3 regions of the Tissierella pigra genome follow, and region 3 is predicted to be linked to each of the others. Evidence: riboswitches for the same ligand, from Rfam matches in the RefSeq annotation. Region 3 holds a riboswitch; each other region holds the start of a gene.
What was found. Region 3 has a riboswitch for thiamine pyrophosphate ahead of thiW (energy coupling factor transporter S component ThiW). Riboswitches for the same ligand answer to the same signal wherever they lie in the genome.
Positions count from the first base shown of each region.

Region 1: linked by a shared signal. The riboswitch ahead of thiT (energy-coupled thiamine transporter ThiT) and the one ahead of thiW (energy coupling factor transporter S component ThiW) in region 3 are both predicted to bind thiamine pyrophosphate.
Region 2: linked by a shared signal. The riboswitch ahead of thiD (bifunctional hydroxymethylpyrimidine kinase/phosphomethylpyrimidine kinase) and the one ahead of thiW (energy coupling factor transporter S component ThiW) in region 3 are both predicted to bind thiamine pyrophosphate.

Region 1 covers NZ_JAHLPJ010000001.1:1,800,090-1,804,549, reverse strand. Annotated here, with positions in the region: gene KQI41_RS08760 (DAK2 domain-containing protein) at 1-327, opposite strand, end outside; gene KQI41_RS08755 (Asp23/Gls24 family envelope stress response protein) at 346-702, opposite strand; gene rpmB (50S ribosomal protein L28) at 909-1,100, shown strand; gene KQI41_RS08745 (hypothetical protein) at 1,147-1,317, opposite strand; gene KQI41_RS08740 (thiamine diphosphokinase) at 1,400-2,035, opposite strand; gene thiT (energy-coupled thiamine transporter ThiT) at 2,052-2,600, opposite strand; TPP riboswitch at 2,657-2,756, opposite strand; gene rpe (ribulose-phosphate 3-epimerase) at 2,800-3,447, opposite strand; gene rsgA (ribosome small subunit-dependent GTPase A) at 3,449-4,324, opposite strand; gene pknB (Stk1 family PASTA domain-containing Ser/Thr kinase) at 4,334-4,460, opposite strand, start outside.
Region 2 covers NZ_JAHLPJ010000001.1:2,339,477-2,343,936, reverse strand. Annotated here, with positions in the region: gene KQI41_RS11445 (DUF4179 domain-containing protein) at 1-663, opposite strand, end outside; gene KQI41_RS11440 (sigma-70 family RNA polymerase sigma factor) at 656-1,210, opposite strand; TPP riboswitch at 1,466-1,564, shown strand; TPP riboswitch at 1,651-1,749, shown strand; gene thiD (bifunctional hydroxymethylpyrimidine kinase/phosphomethylpyrimidine kinase) at 1,829-2,650, shown strand; gene thiM (hydroxyethylthiazole kinase) at 2,746-3,570, shown strand; gene thiE (thiamine phosphate synthase) at 3,554-4,189, shown strand; gene KQI41_RS11420 (MerR family transcriptional regulator) at 4,337-4,460, shown strand, end outside.
Region 3 covers NZ_JAHLPJ010000001.1:239,394-243,853, reverse strand. Annotated here, with positions in the region: gene KQI41_RS01320 (GntR family transcriptional regulator) at 1-241, opposite strand, end outside; gene KQI41_RS01315 (Fur family transcriptional regulator) at 450-869, shown strand; gene KQI41_RS01310 (rubrerythrin family protein) at 917-1,411, shown strand; gene thiW (energy coupling factor transporter S component ThiW) at 1,520-2,029, opposite strand; TPP riboswitch at 2,106-2,217, opposite strand; gene KQI41_RS01300 (hypothetical protein) at 2,340-2,735, opposite strand; gene KQI41_RS01295 (hypothetical protein) at 2,978-3,154, shown strand; gene KQI41_RS01290 (hypothetical protein) at 3,168-3,584, opposite strand; gene KQI41_RS01285 (hypothetical protein) at 3,599-4,075, opposite strand; gene KQI41_RS01280 (hypothetical protein) at 4,293-4,436, opposite strand.

The sequences.
Region 1 (4,460 bases), 1.6 Mb from region 3:
TGTTTTAATATCTGCAGTATCTTTTCCATTCAATCCATTTGCAAATCCACGAAAAAGTTGTGATAAAATAACACCTGAGTTACCTCTAGCTCCCATAAGTGATCCATGGGATGTGGACAATGCTATTTTGCTAACACTATCTTCATCTAAATTAATTCCTTGTTTAATAGCAGAATTTACTGTAAGCGACATATTTGTACCTGTATCTCCATCAGGAACAGGAAAAACATTTAAGGAGTTTACCTCCTCTTTATTATCTTCTAGGAACTTTGCTGCACCTGCTAATGCTTTTTTTAGCATTGCTCCATCTAGAATTTCTATCCTCAATTATAGTACCTCCTTAGACTACTTTCCAACTCTAATGCCTTGTACATGTACGTTTATTTGGTCTATTTTTAGACCTGTTAAATTTTCAATATTAAATTTAACTCTTTCTATTATGTTTTCAGCAACTACAGAAATTCTTACTCCGTACTCTAATATAACATGCAAATCAATTGTCAATTTTTCATCTTTTGTATAGACCTTAATGCCTTTAGCTAAATAATCTGATTTTAACAGTTCAAACAATCCATCTGTCGCATTCTTAGAAGCCATACCTACTATACCATAACTTTCCATTGCTGATATTCCTGCAAGAGTAGCTATGACATTATCATCTATACTAATTACTCCATATTCGGTATTAGTTTTGGCTGACATAAATAATCGCCTCCTTATTTTAAATATGCCATATTTTATATTTTACCCCAAATTTTAAAATAGTTCAACTAAATCATATGATTATAATAATATAATAATACATTTTAGTTGCATTTTTACCGATTATTGTGTTAGAATATAATGTGTTATTATTGAAGTATAAAAATACTTATAAGTATTTTCATATAGTTAAGGAGGTGTTTGGAATGGCGAAAGTTTGTGAAGTATGTGGAAAGGGAAAAGTATTTGGTAACAAAGTTACTTTCTCAAATAAAAAGAGTTCAAGAAGTTGGTCACCTAACATTAGATCTGTAAGAGCTGTTGTTAATGGTGGAACAAAAAAAGTTAATGTTTGTACTAGATGTTTAAGATCTGGATATGTTGAAAGAGCATTATAATTATGTAAAAAATAAAACAAGGCTTCCATTATTATAAAGGAAAGCCTTATTTTATTTTTAGAATCAATCCTCCCATAACAAGCAGCCCTATTCCTATGAATATTAGTAGAACCTCTATGGGTATAAATTTTATAATAATCAATAGTCCTAAAACCGCCAAAGTTATGCCTACTATTTTTTTCATTCTTCTAATATATTTATAACAAAACCATTTCATAAGAACACCCCTAAGTACTTTGATATATTCTATTCATGTACTTAATAAATAGTTACAAAAACTTCAAGGATACATCCTATGTTTAATCTTTTGATATAAATATTAGCGCTTTTCCCTTATGGATTTTAACTATCCCAATATCTTCAACGATTTTATTGCTAATCCCAAGGGTGGAACCAAAAGGAATAAGTTTATTATCCAAGTTATAGAAAAATCCTTTTAAAGATACGATTATTCCAGTATTTGATATAGGTATAACAGAAGTATAATGGCCTTCTAAGTGTTCTATTTCCAGATAGTTATCTGTTAAATAAATTATATTGTTATCATCTACTATATTTGCCTTAATTCCTCTATTATATAAGGTATCAAGTAACAATATACTTGCCATTGTATGGTCTTGTCTCGTTCCTGTTACTCCCATAAGTACGATTTCATCACATCCTCTATCTATTAAATACTCCATAGCTAATTCTGTATCTGTTGAATCCTTAATAGATGAATACTTTTCAATGGGAATGTTTTTATTTACTATATATTCTAAAGTTAACTTACTTATTGAGTCCAAGTCTCCTAAAATCACATTTGGCAGCTTATTTATTTTCATCAGATGTTCCATGCCTCCATCTGCACATATAATATAATCCACTTCATTTATTATTTCTTTTAACCTATTATAATTAGTAATGGTTCCACTTGAAACTATTAATCCCTTCATACTGCACTTCCTTTTGTTATTTTGCTTTTATTGCTTTTTCTAAAGGTTTCCATATAATCGCAATTACTATATAAGAAATAATTAACTCAGGTAAAAGATAGTAAGCGTTATACTGTATTGAATAAATCCAAGGGTTTAAGTCACCTGCATATTCAGCAAAGAATATTACACCTGATAAAACATGGGATAACATTCTACCCAATATTCCCATAAGGACACCTAGAAAAACCCATATATACCCTTTAAATGATTCCTTCTCATTTATATAATATGCAATTCCTGCTAATCCTAATAACCCAAAAGCTAAAGGATAGTCTAAAATAAATTGTAAAGGATGATAAAAATAAGGTTTTAGTATAAATTGTAATATTCCATAAACACCACCTACGGTTACTCCTGGTAATATACCCCAACGAATTGCAAATAACATTATTGGAATCATACTCCCAGCAGTTACTGAACCACCCATCGGTGCTTCATATACCTTAATATAACTTAGTATGGTTGCTAATGCAATCATCATACCACCTTCTGTCAACATCTTTACACTCCATCTTTTTTGCATTAAAATTCCTCCTTTAAATAAATAGACCCATTGCCAACAATAGGTAATGGGTATTTAAAGGCTAATACACACTTCCCTACGCTGGCATTATCCAGGTCAGGTCATAAGGGTCGGGATAAATCCGCTCTCAGCCTTTTGGCTCCCCTAGTGCTAAAATTTTTCTATTCAATTGATTACATTATATCATAGAATATAATTTTTACAACTCTTTAAATTCTTTAGTTCGCTTTTCTACGTCTTCAGCTCCAAATATGTCAGAACCAGCTACTAATAAGTCAGCTCCACAATCTAGGATTTCCCTGGCATTGCCAAGCTTTACTCCCCCGTCAACTTGAATTATAATATCTAGACCTTTATTATCAATAATTTGTCTTAGTTTTCTTATTTTATCTTTCATTGCTTCAATAAAAGATTGACCACCAAATCCAGGATTTACAGTCATAATAAGTACTAAGTCTATATCATCTAAAATATACTCTATATTCTCTAATGGAGTAGCAGGATTCAACGAAACACCTGCCATAACACCATAAGATTTTATCTCCTGTATAGTTCTATGAAGATGAATAGTTGCCTCTTCATGCACTGTAATTAAATCTGCTCCTGCATCTACAAAGTCTTTAATATATCTTTCAGGTCTATCTATCATTAAATGTACATCAAAGGGAAGTTTAGTTACCTTTCTCAAGCTTTTTATAACTGGAGGTCCAAAGGTAATATTGGGAACATAGATTCCATCCATTACATCTAGGTGAAGATAGTCTGCACCACCATTTTCTACTTTTTCTATATCTTCTTTTAAATTAGCAAAATCTGCTGAAAGTAACGAAGGTGCGATTTTAGCCATTTTAGTACCTCCTTATATTTTTTATCTCTTCTAAAAAAAGCAAATAATTTTCATATCTATCTTTTGAAATATTTCCTTTTTCTACTTGATTTTTTACTTCACAATCTGGCTCATTTCCATGTAGGCAACTAATAAATCTACACTTTTGTCCATATTCTCTTATTTCTCTAAAATATTCCCTAAGTTCAGATTCTTCTTCAATAAAATCCACATTTAAAGAGCTAAATCCAGGTGAATCTAAAACAAAGGTATTATCATCTAACTCTAATAGCTCCACATGTCTAGTAGTATGTTTACCTCTTTTAGTTTTAGCACTTACATCTCCAGTTTCTAGTTTGAAATTTTTGTTTACTTCATTTAAAAGTGAAGATTTGCCTGCTCCTGAAGGACCTGCAAAAACTGAAATATTGTTATTTAGTGTATCTTTTAATTCTTCTATACCAATATGATTTATTGCGCTTGTCATAATCACTTTATATCCAGCTGTCTCATATATGTTTTTAAGCCTGGATCCCTTATCTAAATCTAAATCAGATTTATTTAGACATATGGTGACTTCCAGATTTTCATATTCTGCCATTAAAAGAAATCTGTCTAAAAGCCATGTATTAATATCTGGTTTTTTTATACTCATAACTATAATGGCTTGAGTAATATTTGCTACTGGAGGTCTTAGTAGTTGCGAATTCCTTGGATAGATTTCTTCTATATATCCTGTCTTATCTTCATCACTTATTCTAATCCTTACTTTATCTCCAATTAAAGGAGTTAGATTTTCTTCTCTGAATACTCCTCTCGCTCTACATTCAATTATATTATCTTCTGTTTTTACATAGTAAAAACCACCGACACCTTTTACTATTATTCCCTTTAGCATAAACTCCTCCTATTCATTTTTAGGAATGGTATCTTGATACATATCATCATAGTATACTTCAAACTGAGAACCTTTTTTCCCTTGAAGGGTTAGAGTAACTATACCTTCATCTGCTTTATATGTTTTTTCATGAACA
Region 2 (4,460 bases), 2.1 Mb from region 3:
AGTTTTTTCTGTATTTTTTGAAATTTGTATTTTTATATAAGCAGGATTTTTATATTCCTCTACTTTGAAATCAATTGGTTGATTAAATACTATGTTGAATCTTTGTGCAGAGTCATCTAAAGTCATTAATTCATAGATATCTTGGATATATTCACTCTTTTTTAACTCTTCAAAGTACTTATTGGCAGAAAGACCTCTTGCACCAGATATAGAAAATGTCATTGTAAAAGGTGCTTCCTTATAATCCACATTAAAAAATGGTGCAATTTCTTGGTTTTCTTTATTAAAGCCATCAAAGTTTATTGTGATAATATCAGAATCTTTTTTTTGGTCTAGAGATATAAAATTTACATCAATGCCGTCAGTTATTTTACCTCCTTGAGAACTTCCATTATTAAATTGAAGTATATTAACTAGTGTGCCTAAAACGGGAACACCTTCAAGACTATTTGCAAAGGATGGGGAAATGTTTATACTAAGAGTAAATATTCCAACTGCCGCAGCTACTGATATAAAGCTATTAATTATTTTTTTCTTGCTTTTATTATTTTTTTTCATATAATTCTCTCCCTTTATTATTGAATTGTTAATTGTATCGTTTAAGGCATCAGGTATTTTTATATCTGAATAAATTTTTTTCAAATCATCAATATTATTATTCAAAATCTTCGCCCTCCTTAAGTTCTATTTTCAAAAGTTCTATTGCCTTATAAAGCCTAGTTTTTACTGTACTTAAAGGAAGTTCTAGAATTTCAGCTATTTCTTTCAACTTTAAGTTCTGAGAGTATCTTAATATTATGACAATTTTATAATTATGGTCTAACTTTTCTAAGGCTTCTTTTAAGTCAATGGATTCCACAATATCATTTTTTTCATTATTTAAACTTTCTATAGTCTTATTATCTAGATATAAAATTCTTTTAGATTTGTTTATAAAATTAATAGCACAATTGATGACTATACGAACGATCCATGTATTAAAATATTCTGGATGTTTTAACTTACTTATTGATATATATGATTTATAGACTGCTTCCCCTATAATATCAAGTGCATCCTGTTCATTGTGTACATAGCTATATGCAATTCTATATAAATCTTCTTTTTTGCTATTTATAAGAAGGCCAAAACTCTCACCATCTCCCTTTATTGCTTTAAGAACTAATTTTTCCAGTATAACCACCTCCTTGAGAATAAAATATGAGCTCATTTTTATTATCTGTCTATTAGACAATTATATAGCTGAAAAAGTTTTATTAAATTATATATTATTTTTATATATGTGATTATTGAATTATATCTTAAAGAGTAATTATACTTTTTTAGATAATTTTTTAAATCTAATATCTGATGATAGTATGACTATAATTGTTGAAGACAGCAATCATTATATAAATAAAGTTAGAGAATAAATTATATTTTGTACCTTGATTATGTTATTATTATAAGATATACTCAATATAGTTAATATTTGCGGGGGGACTAGAAGTAGTTGAGAAGGTAAAACCTGACCCTTTGAACCTGTTGGTTAATACCAACGTAGGGAAGCAAATCACTTACATTATTGTATTTGATTAGGGTGCTTCTCCGTGTAGAGAAGTACCCTATTATTATTTAAGATAGGATTATTAAGTAAAAAATGAATATAGTTAATATTTGCGGGGGGACTAGAAATAGTTGAGAAGGTAAAACCTGACCCTTTGAACCTGTTGGTTAATACCAACGTAGGGAAGCAAATCACTTACATTATTGTATTTGATTAGGGTGCTTCTCCATATAGGGAAGTACCCTAGTTTATTATATATAAAGAAGAAAAGGAGGAGTTTAAATGAAAAAGGTACTTAGTATTGCTGGATCAGATTGTAGTGGAGGTGCTGGTATACAGGCAGATTTAAAAACATTTTCAGCACATGGAGTATTTGGAATGAGTGTCATTGTTTCAGTAGTAGCAGAAAATACCAGCCGTGTTATGGATATACAGGATATTACTCCAGATATGATTGAAAGTCAGATTGATGCAGTATTTGAAGATATTGAAGTTGATGCTGTGAAAATTGGCATGCTGTCTACACAATTTTGCATGGAGGCAGTAGCAAGAAAACTTGAGCAATATAAGCCATGTAATGTTGTAATTGATCCTGTAATGTATGCGAAAAATGGGTGTCCGCTTATGGACCCCGATTCCATAGATACGTTGATTAAAGTTGTACTACCTTATGCTGATTTACTTACACCTAATATTCCAGAAGCTGAGAAGATATCAAATATCAAAATAAGAAACACAGAAGATATGAAAATAGCAGCAAAACTTATTTATGACATGGGATGTAAAAATGTTCTTGTTAAAGGTGGTCATGCTATTGGAGATGCACTGGATATTTTATATGACGGTAAAGAGTTTTATTATTTTAAAACCCAGCGTATAAATACGAAAAATACCCATGGGACAGGTTGCACCTTTTCTTCGGCTATTGCTTCCAATCTTGCACATGGTATGCCTATGTCTATTGCCGTAGAACAGGCTAAAAAATATATTACAACAGCAATAGAACATTCCTTAAATATTGGTAAGGGTAATGGACCAACACACCATTTCTATGACCTATATAAAAATGGTTTGAACATCAAGGAAAGTAAAGGAGATTTGTAATGAAAATGAAAATCAACAGGTGTCTACCTTATCTGTAATGGTAGCTATTGGTTCTATATGCTTTATTATAAATAAAAGAAAGGTTGGGAGTACTAATGAATTACTTAACTAATAATTGTGCAGATTTACTTCATGAAATTAGGATAAAAAGTCCACTCATTCATAATATCACTAATTATGTTACAGTAAATGATTGTGCAAATGCCATCTTGGCAATTGGAGCATCACCTATTATGGCTGATGATGTTGGAGAAGTGGAAGAAGTGGTTTCAATATCTTCCGCTCTTGTAATTAATATAGGAACTTTAAATCAACGAACTGTTGATTCCATGATTAGAGCTGGAAAAAAAGCCAATAAACTTCATATTCCCGTAGTTTTAGATCCTGTTGGAGCAGGAGCGTCCACACTGCGAAACGAAACAACACAAAAAATTCTCTCAGAAATAAAAATAGATGTAATTCGTGGAAATTTATCAGAAATTTCCTTTATAGCTGGACTAAGTGTGTCTACAAAAGGAGTTGATACTTCAAAAGCAGATGAAAAAAATGATGCAGAAGCTATTGCAAAGTCAGTGGCGAATAAATATTCTTGTGTTGTAGGAATTACAGGAGAAGTAGATGTTATTTCAGATGGCATTCGTATTGTTAAAATAACCAACGGCCATAAACTACTTTCTAAAGTAACTGGTACAGGCTGTATGACATCTGCACTTGTAGGTAGTTTCTGTGGTATAACAAAAGATTACTATACAGCAACAGTTACAGGAATTGTTGTAATGGGAATTGCTGGTGAGCTTTCCTTTGTAAAAACTAGAGAAATGGGAACAGGTAGTTTTCATATTGGTATTATTGATGCTTTATCAAATATGAATAGCACATATTTTGTAGAAAGGGTGAAGATAGATGAAACCAAATATTGATTATACACTCTATCTTATAACAGATAGAGAGCTTATGAGTACAGAAAAACTGGAGACTGCTGTAGAACAAGCTATTTTAGGTGGTTGTACTGTAATACAATTGAGAGAAAAAAATTGCTCATCTTTAGAATTTTTTGAAATAGCAATGAAAATAAAGAAAATTACAGATAGATATCAGATTCCATTAATCATTAATGATCGAATTGATATTGCATTAGCAGTTGATGCTGATGGTATACACATTGGTCAAAGTGATATACCTGCAACCATTGCAAGAAAATTGATCGGCGACAATAAAATTCTTGGTGTATCTGTATCTACCCTTGAAGAAGCAATAAAGGCCCAGTCAGATGATGCAGACTATTTTGGTATCGGAGCAATGTTTGCAACTGATACGAAAACAGATGCAAAGCTTACATCCATAGATGAACTTGCACGAATACGAGAACATATTGAACTGCCTATTGTGGTAATTGGAGGAATTAATAAGACTACAATACCAGAGTTTGAAGGTATAGATATCCATGGGCTTGCAGTGGTCTCAGCTATTATTTCCCAGCCAGATATAAAAGAAGCAGCTAAGGAGTTAAAAAGTATGTTTAAGAAAGGAAAAAATTGATGACTGTTTTTAGATCTGCATATTTAATTTAGATAGTATGGTGTAAGAGTCAGCAGATAATTTTTAAATTATCTGTTGACTCTTACACTATGGTATGCTTTATACTATAATTGAGCTCAAAAAACACATATATGTGAGGTAAGATAAATGTTAAAAATAGGTGATTTTTCAAAACTATCAATGATCAGTATAAGAATGCTACGTCATTATGATGAGATTGGTTTACTTATTCCAGAGAGTATAGATGATTTTACAGGTTATAGATATTACA
Region 3 (4,460 bases):
TCTTCTTCCTAGCACCTTCTGCTACAAACATACCAATACCTCTTTTCTTGTACAAAATCCCTTCATCAACTAAGATATTTAGTCCCTTTCCAGCAGTGGCTGGATTAATTTGATAAATCTTTGCAAATTGATTTGTAGAAGGCGATTGTTCTTCTTCATTTAGATGCCCCATTAAAATATCATTTTCTATTATTTCTGCTATTTGTATATAAATAGATTTATCTGAATTTAAATCTAACAACTGAACCCCTCCTTATTTATATGTTGATTGGTTAGTTAGTTATGTAACTAAGTATATATGTATTTTGAATTTTTGTCAATATCTTTTCTAAATATTATAAAATTCTTCTTGACATTATTTATCTTTACATTTATAATTAATTTGTAATCATTACAACTTAGTAATAATTATTGTTATATGGCATTATATATTTAAAGGATGTGAAAAGATGAATGAAACCTTTGAAGATTTAGTAAATGAGTTAAAGAATAAAAATATCCGTCTTTCTCACCAAAGGTTAAAGGTTTTAGAGTATCTAAACAATAATAGAACCCATCCAACTGTTGATGAGATTTTTAAAGATTTACAAAAGGAAATTCCCACATTATCAAAAACAACTATTTATAATACATTAAATGCCTTAGTAGACAGCGATTTAGTAAAAGTTTTAACTATAGAGGATAATGAAGCTCGTTATGATAGTACTACTAAAGATCATGGACATTTTAAATGTAGTTCTTGTAAAAAGATATTTGATTTTCAAATAGACTTCGATTCATTAGAAATAAAAGAATTGGATAATTTTAAAATCCATAATAAGGATATGTATTTTAAAGGACTATGTTCAAATTGTAGTAAAGTTAATTAGTTTAATATTTAAAAAAATATAAAATATAAAATTAGGGGGAAAAACAAATGGAAAACAACAAAACTATTAAAAATCTTATGGAAGCATTTGCTGGAGAATCTCAAGCAAATAGAAAGTACTTAGCGTATTCAGAAAAAGCTGAATCAGAAGGAAAAATAAATGCTGCAAAATTATTTAAGGCAGCAGCTGATGCTGAAACTATTCATGCTCTTAGACATTTCAAAGTAGCAGGTAATGTTGGAACAACTGCTGAAAACCTTGAAGATGGAGTAAATGGTGAAACTTTTGAATTTGAAACTATGTATCCACCTTTTGTAGAAATTGCTGAAGCTGAAGGTAATAAAGCAGCAGTACAAACATTTACTTATGCCATGGAAGCTGAAAGAGTTCATGCAAAATTATATCAAGAAGCTTTAGATAATCTAGACAGCGAAGAAGAAGTTTTCTACTATCTATGTCCTGTTTGTGGAAACATTGAAAAATTCGTACCAGAAAAATGTAGTATTTGTAATGTAGCTGGTTCAAAATTTATTAAATATTAATATAAGCTAATTTTAAATTAATCAAAAAGACAGAGAAAATCCTCTGTCTTTTTATTATTTAACTTTAAAAAAAATTAAAGCATAATTCCTATATTTGTTAATGGCTTTTCATTTCAAATCATCTATATTAGTAATATAAACCTTCAAAACATTGGTTTTGGCAATCAATTTCAGTAAAAAATATCCACTAATTCCGCCAACTAAAGAACTTAGAATAAATGGACCTACAAAAAATATTAATGTACTCTCTTTTCCCAAAAAGTACTTGGCTATAGAGTAAGAAACTACTGCACCAATTATACCAGTTCCAACTACTTCACCTATAATGGCATAGATTGACTTATTAGTGTTTCTATACAATATTCCAGCTAAAAATGCCCCAATCATACTACCAGGAAATGCTAGTAAGGAACCAGTACCTAATAGATTTCTTATTAATGAAATAAGAAAAGCAACTGCAATTCCATACCAAGGTCCAAATAATACTGCCATTATTACGTTTATCACATGTTGTACAGGAAATACCTTTGCGATTCCTAAAGGAATATAAATAATATTGGAACTTACCACTCCAATTCCTATTAGTAAAGAAGATAGGGTTAGCTTTCTCAAATTCACGATATCACCTCCTTATAGAAAACAAAAAAAGCACAAATCCATGTAGGACTTGCGCTGAATTAAACATATAAATAAATGCTAAATCTTTACACTTCCCTACGCTAGTATTACCCAGATCAGGTTAAGGGATTAAAGACTTTATAGGGTCTTTTTCTCAGCTAGCCTTTCTAGCACTCCCAGTGAATAATTTTTATTTAGTTTTCAAATATATGAAAATAATATCACAATTAAATTTAATAATCAATTTAAACCTTATTTTTTATAAAAGTAACCCTTTATACTGAAAAAACAATATAATAAGATTTCTTTCCTATTTCACCAATATATTTGGTAATGTATAATAGTCTGTAAGTCCAGATATTATATTATTTTTTCCTATTCTAGTATAAATACCTGCAAATTTTTCCTTATACATAAAAAGTCCAACTATAGATCTAAACTCCTCTACTTTTATCTCATTATCTTCAAATAAAATATGTTCTCTAGTGAAAGGTGTAAAGAATTCTTGATATAAATAATCTTTATTAAAGGAGTCATCTAGTCTTTTCTTCCACTCATCTTGTGTTAAATCTCTGCCTGCATATACGCCTTGGGAAGCATTTAAATCTAAAGGTTTCATTATATATTTATCTTTATTGTTCAAGACTTCATTATAGACCTTATTATCTCCCTTAAATAGTCCAGTAACAGGTATATGATTCTTCACAAATTTTCTTTCTTCCTCTGATAAAAATTCCAGTGTATCTTCATCATGTAATATCTTAAATATTATTTTATTGTGTACTACTTGAGACCTGATGGAACTAAAAGAGTGGTTTTTATAGTTTTTAATAGTCTTAAAATGGCTATATTGCAACATTGTGTGTCTAAGATAGTTTTTTATAGTTTAACCAAGTCGATTTCAAATTGGCTAATTTTTGGCTAAATATTTCAAAGGAGGAATAAAAGATGACTGGAGATGTATACGATTATAATGAATACAGAATCTATATTATGTCAGGAGAAAAAAGAATAATAATCAATTTTGAAGATGGAGAATATGAGTATTGGAGAAAAAACGGATTACCCTTTAACAGAGGTATTGAGTTTGATTATGATAAGAAAAAGATAATTAAATTTTATTAAAAGAAATAGGACCTTAATGGTCCTTTTCTATTGTTATTTTTTCTCCATCAAATGATAAAATAACTTCTCTACTTTCTTCCGTTATTCCTAATTTATTCATCCATGCATTAGGCAATATCAGTCTATATCCTACTGCCTCTCTAGAAGCTGTACCTCCTTTTTTGTTTATGCTTATTTTTGCTATTCTAGTCTCTGTATTTAGGCTTTTAGCAATTTTAGCATTTCTTTCATCAGCTTCATATTCTCTGATGAAATTTTCTATTTTAGCCTCCCAATCATCATCCTGAGATTCACATATCATTCCTAGATATGATTCATCTTTGTGTTCATCTAGTGTCTTTATATCTAAATGAATTTTCTCATCCTCATGATAATAGTAGTACGTGAATAAATTTGTTTGTATTTGGTCTATGTTTTTATTCCAAATCATCTTAATCTCTCCCTCTATTTTATAATTTGCACTTTTTCGCCGGTTTCAGCAAATCTGTTTCTAATCATTTCGTCAATGTATAGTTTCTTGATGATTGGAAGTATAACTTCACTTCTAGTTTCTATATACCATTTTGCATCTGTTTTTGTTTCTAGCATATAGTTTTTCATTTCTGTCACAATTTCCGGGGTGATGGCAATGTTTGTGTCTGATAATGATATTCTAGCATTTGGAGAAAGTTTCGTATTCATGTCTATATATACTCCCCTATCTGCTACTTCTAACTTTTCAAATTTTTCTATAAGGTCTTTTCTGATGTCGTTTGCCCAAGCTATTTGTTTTGGTGTTCCTGTTAATTCTTTTAACATTTCCTTTTCCTCCATTTCTAGGAGGTAGCTTAAACTTAATCCGAATTGTGCTTGGTAGTCTACTCCGTATTTTTCTACCATTTCTCTTGTCATTTTATGAGCTTCTATAAACATCTTTTTCATTCTGCTACCTCCTCGTTTTTTTATTTTTATTTCCTTTTCTTAATTATATTATATACCATTGGACACCAATAGTCAACACTTATTTATAAATTATTTGAAATTATTTTTAATGCCACAACCATTGAAAACACTATTCCTAGTCGATTTATTGTAAATTATTATAAAAATATTTCAAATAAAAATAAAAAAGACTAGAATTAATCTAGTCTTAAATTACTTATAATATAAATTCTAAATTATATTTCTTTAATAAATTAGAAAGACTATTATATGTAATCAATATTCCTACAGCATATCCTATCGTAAATGCTATAATTATTGCTATTATATACTTTTTATTCTCTATTATCTTCTCTTTCATAGAATCACCTCAATATATAATTCT